Regions from separate parts of the Chryseobacterium sp. SIMBA_029 genome, predicted to be linked through region 2. Evidence: riboswitches for the same ligand, from Rfam matches in the RefSeq annotation. Region 2 holds a riboswitch; the other holds the start of a gene.

Region 1 (2,412 bases), on a different contig from region 2:
GGCGGACCGATCGCCCAACTGGAAATTCCGGAACGTTTCCGCTGGCTGACGGCTGTAAGAAGTTCCGTCGTACAAACTTCAAGACCTCATCCGGGAAAATCTAAAGATCTTGAAAAAACGTTTGGTAAACTTTTTGAGGAGTTAGTAAAATAGCTACTCTTTAAAAAAATATCATATGAAATCATCATCAAACAGCATATCAATCTACAGGTTTTCCATAAACCTGTTTTTTGTTTTATTTCTAAGCTTATTTAATTTAAGTTTTTCTCAAAACATCATTGAGCCGAAAACACCTAAAAGCATATTGCTTCCTGAAAAGGCAACGGTATCTGAAAATATAGTATACAAGACGGGTGAACATGGGAGTTCGCTAGCACTGGATATTTACCGGCCAAAAGATATCTCCTCCGAAAAACTTCCGGTTGTAATCTATGTGTATGGCGGCGGATGGGTAAAAGGCGATAAAATGATCCGCTCTGAAACTTATATTGAAGAGATGATTCTAAAACTGATAGAAAAGAAATATGCCGTTGTCGCTATTAATTATACCTTATTGAATAAAGACACTCATTTCCCTCTTCCTTTGCAGGATACCAAAGATGCAGTACGATGGGTAAGAAAAAATGCGGAAAAATATAATTTTGACACCAATAATATTGGATTCTTCGGAGCTTCATCAGGTGCGCATCTTTCTATGATGGCAGCATATACTCCGGATAATGAATTCATCGGAAGCCCGGAGCTTTCGTCCTATTCTTCAAAAGTAAATTATGTTGTAGATAATTTTGGACCGGCAGATCTTAATACCCTTCTTCATACCCGTACCGGCAAAATTCCGGTTTTTTTCATTGGATTGATTTTTACAAAGAAAATAATAACGTTAAGAGAAAACCTCATCGATGGAATTTCCGGGTATGATATTAATAAAGACAAGAGAAAAGTAGTTCAGTATTTTAAAACAGTATCTCCTGTTACCTATGCTGAAACTGGTGTTCCTACTTTGATTGTACAGGGAGACAAAGATAAAATCGTTCCTTTACAGCAGTCGAAAAAGCTCAGTAAAAAATTGACAAAAGCGAACATACAGAATTCCCTCATCATTGTGAAAGATGGAATTCATGGTTTTGGAACGACAGATAAAACCTATCTGGACGAACTTACCGATAAGATGGTTGATTTTATTGTTTCACAGCGTAAATAAACCGTTAAACCTTTTAAAACGGAAGTATTCCAGCATCAATGCTGCCAGTTTTGTTTACGAGGATAATTTTTATACATTTGTTTTGCTTTAGGGGTATTCTGAAAAAGAATTGAGAGAGTCCCTTTGAACCTGATACGGCTTACACCGACGTAGGGAAAAGCAAAAAGACATTCTTTTGCAATGGACTTTTGTTTCGGATTTTTTCCTAAAGCTATTTTTATTTTAATCAATAACAATGGAAAAAAACCTCTGGAAGCAAGTACAGCTTGTTAAACAAAATGCTCCTCTCATACACAATATCACAAATTATGTAGTCATGAATACTACGGCTAACGCACTGTTAGCTGCAGGAGCTTCTCCGATCATGGCCCACGCAAAATCCGAAATTCAGGAGATGGTCAACATTGCCCATTCACTTGTCATCAATATGGGTACCCTTGATGAATACTGGGTAGAATCGATGTTGATGGCGGCAGAAACAGCCCATTCAACAAAAAAACCATGGGTACTGGATCCTGTAGGCGCCGGGGCAACTTCATTCCGTGATCGTGTGGCAAGCCAGCTTCTGTCCTATCAGCCTACCGTCATCAGAGGGAATGCCTCTGAAATCATTGCGCTGGCCAAGGCTAATATAACTATGACAAAAGGAGTCGACAGCACTGCACAAAGTACTGAGGCTATAGAAGCAGCAAAAACTCTTATCCATCAATACCATACTATAGTCTGCATTTCCGGTGAAACAGATGTCATTATGGATGGCAGCCAAACTATTTTCCTTAAAAACGGACATCCTTTAATGACCAAAGTAACAGGTCTTGGCTGTTCTGCATCAGCATTAGTCGGAGCCTTCATAGGAAATACAGACAATATCATTGAAGCAATAGCAGCAGCTATGGCATTAATAGGGATAGCAGGCGAAATCGCGGTTCAGCATAGTAACGGACCAGGCAGCCTGCAGGTTAATCTTATCGATAAATTGTATACGATCTCTGAAGAAGAGTTTATGAGCCATTTAAAAATCGAAAGACGATGAGTCTGAACCCTTTCCCTTACCAGCTCTACCTTGTTATTTCTGAAGCAGACTGCAAAGGACGAAACTTTCTGGAAGTTGCAGAACTAGCCATTCTTGGAGGCGTAGACTGTATTCAGCTGAGAGAAAAAAATGATTCTACAGCTGAATTTATTCATAAAGCAAGACAACTGAAAGATAT
Region 2 (2,412 bases):
AGTCGGCCAGCTTGTTCAAGGGGATAAAACCGGGGATGAGCCGTTATTGGATTCGATTAAAAATTTTATAAAAATAAGAGATGGCAAACCGGGAAATGTTTTTCTCGGTTTAGTACATCGTATTGACCGTCCAACTTCCGGATTGGTTATTTATGCCAAAACTTCCAAAGCACTTTCCCGTCTGACCCAGATGGTGAAAAACAGGGAAATTAAAAAGACCTACTGGGCAGTTGTTCCAAAAGAAATGATTCCCAAAAGCCAGCGCCTAGTGCATTATTTACAGAAGAACGAAAAAACGAATAAAGCGATTGTTTTTACAAAGGTGACTGAGGGGGCAAAAGAAGCCATCTTAACGTATCATGTGATCAAAACGTTAGATAATTATCTTTTACTGGAAATTGATCTGGAAACAGGAAGGCATCATCAAATCAGAGCTCAGCTATCCAAAACGGGAGTTCCGATTAAAGGAGATTTAAAATACGGTTCACCCCGTTCAAATCCGGATGGGGGAATTAATCTTCATGCCAGAAAACTGGAGTTTATTCATCCCGTGACCAAAGAAAAAATTGAGGTGATAGCTCCCGTACCGCAGAATGATGCGATCTGGAGAGCCTGTGAAGAATAATAATATCAGTATCTCAACATATTGAGCTGGAAAATAATGAATAAGGCCGGAAATTATACAATTTTCGGCCTTGTTGTTTTTCAGAAATACATGAAATTTTGCTCATTCTGAAAAAATAACTACCTTCGTCCCATACTTTAGGGGTGTCTGTTGACAAACAGACTGAGACTTTACCCTTTGAACCTGATCTGGATCATACCAGCGTAGGGAAAAGTGAGATGACTTTTGTTGTGCATTCTACTGCATAATTACAGCCATTCCTAAAGTGATATGTTTAATTAAAACTTAGGAATGGAACTTACAATCAACCATACAACGAAGACGTTTGATCAACTTCCCGAAAATCTGGAAGCATTAATGGCTATGGAGGTACCCGAACGCAAAAAAGGGATCGCCGTAGCCGTCAACAACTCTATCGTTCCCCAGCCGTCCTGGCCTGATACATTGCTTAAAAACAAAGATTCTATTTTAATCATCACTGCCACTCAGGGCGGTTAATTCTCATACAAAACAAAAATTTTATGGCTCATTCAATCACCTGTTCGCCATTTCCGAACTCAAATAAAATCTATATTGAAGGAACACTACATCCCATCCATGTTGCCATGCGTGAAATACACCTGAGTCCCACCAAACTCAGCAACGGAACACTGGAACATAACCCGCCGGTAACCATTTATGACACCTCCGGACCGTACACAGATAAAAATGCGCTAATAGACATTTTAAAAGGGATCCCGAGAATAAGGGAGCAATGGATACTGGATCGTGAAGATGTAGATATTCTGGAAGGGATCACATCAGAATATGGAAAGACACGTCTTGCCGATTCCCGTCTGGATGACCTTCGTTTTTCCTATGATCACAAACCTAAAGTGGTGAAAGAAGGAAAAGAAATTACCCAGCTCTATTATGCAAGAAAGGGTATTATTACAGCAGAAATGGAATACGTTGCCATCAGGGAAAATCAGCGGATAGAACAGCTGGACACAGTTTCAAAAGAAATGGCTTTTCAGCATCCGGGAAATAGCTTTGGAGCCAATACCCCTAAAAATAAAATCACTCCTGAATTTATAAGGGATGAAATAGCAGCCGGAAGAGCAATTATTCCGAATAATATCAATCATCCGGAAAGTGAACCGATGATCATTGGACGAAACTTTTTGGTTAAAATCAATGCCAATATCGGAAACAGTGCTGTATCATCCAGTATCGAGGAAGAAGTTGAAAAAGCAGTTTGGGCTTGCCGCTGGGGCGCTGACACGATCATGGATCTTTCAACCGGAAAAAACATTCATGAAACCAGAGAATGGATCATCAGGAATAGTCCGGTTCCTATAGGTACCGTACCGATCTATCAGGCATTGGAAAAAGTGAAAGGTGTTCCTGAAGATTTGACCTGGGAAGTTTTTAAAGACACTTTAATAGAGCAGGCCGAGCAAGGCGTATCCTACTTTACGATCCATGCGGGTGTTTTACTCAGATACATTCATCTTACCGCTCAGAGAGTCACAGGAATTGTGTCCAGAGGAGGTTCTATCATGGCCAAATGGTGTCTCTATCATCACAAAGAAAACTTTTTATATACCCATTTTGAAGAGATATGCGAGATCATGAAGAAGTATGACGTTGCTTTTTCTTTGGGAGATGGACTTCGCCCGGGTTCTATTGCCGATGCGAACGATGCTGCCCAGTTTGCAGAATTGGAAACGTTAGGAGAGCTGACTAAAATTGCGTGGAAGCATAATGTACAGGTAATGATTGAAGGTCCAGGGCATGTACCGATG

The links. A riboswitch is a leader RNA that binds a small molecule or an ion and turns the genes downstream of it on or off. The one in region 2 is predicted to bind thiamine pyrophosphate.
Region 1: linked by a shared signal. The riboswitch ahead of thiM (hydroxyethylthiazole kinase) and the one ahead of thiS (sulfur carrier protein ThiS) in region 2 are both predicted to bind thiamine pyrophosphate.

The regions. Positions count from the first base shown of each region.
Region 1 covers NZ_JAWRXA010000011.1:157,113-159,524, forward strand. The annotation lists gene SB679_RS19410 (DUF3037 domain-containing protein) at 1-153, shown strand, start outside; gene SB679_RS19415 (prolyl oligopeptidase family serine peptidase) at 176-1,201, shown strand; TPP riboswitch at 1,281-1,374, shown strand; gene thiM (hydroxyethylthiazole kinase) at 1,437-2,234, shown strand; gene thiE (thiamine phosphate synthase) at 2,231-2,412, shown strand, end outside.
Region 2 covers NZ_JAWRXA010000003.1:115,321-117,732, reverse strand. The annotation lists gene SB679_RS06035 (RluA family pseudouridine synthase) at 1-625, shown strand, start outside; TPP riboswitch at 755-852, shown strand; gene thiS (sulfur carrier protein ThiS) at 917-1,123, shown strand; gene thiC (phosphomethylpyrimidine synthase ThiC) at 1,147-2,412, shown strand, end outside.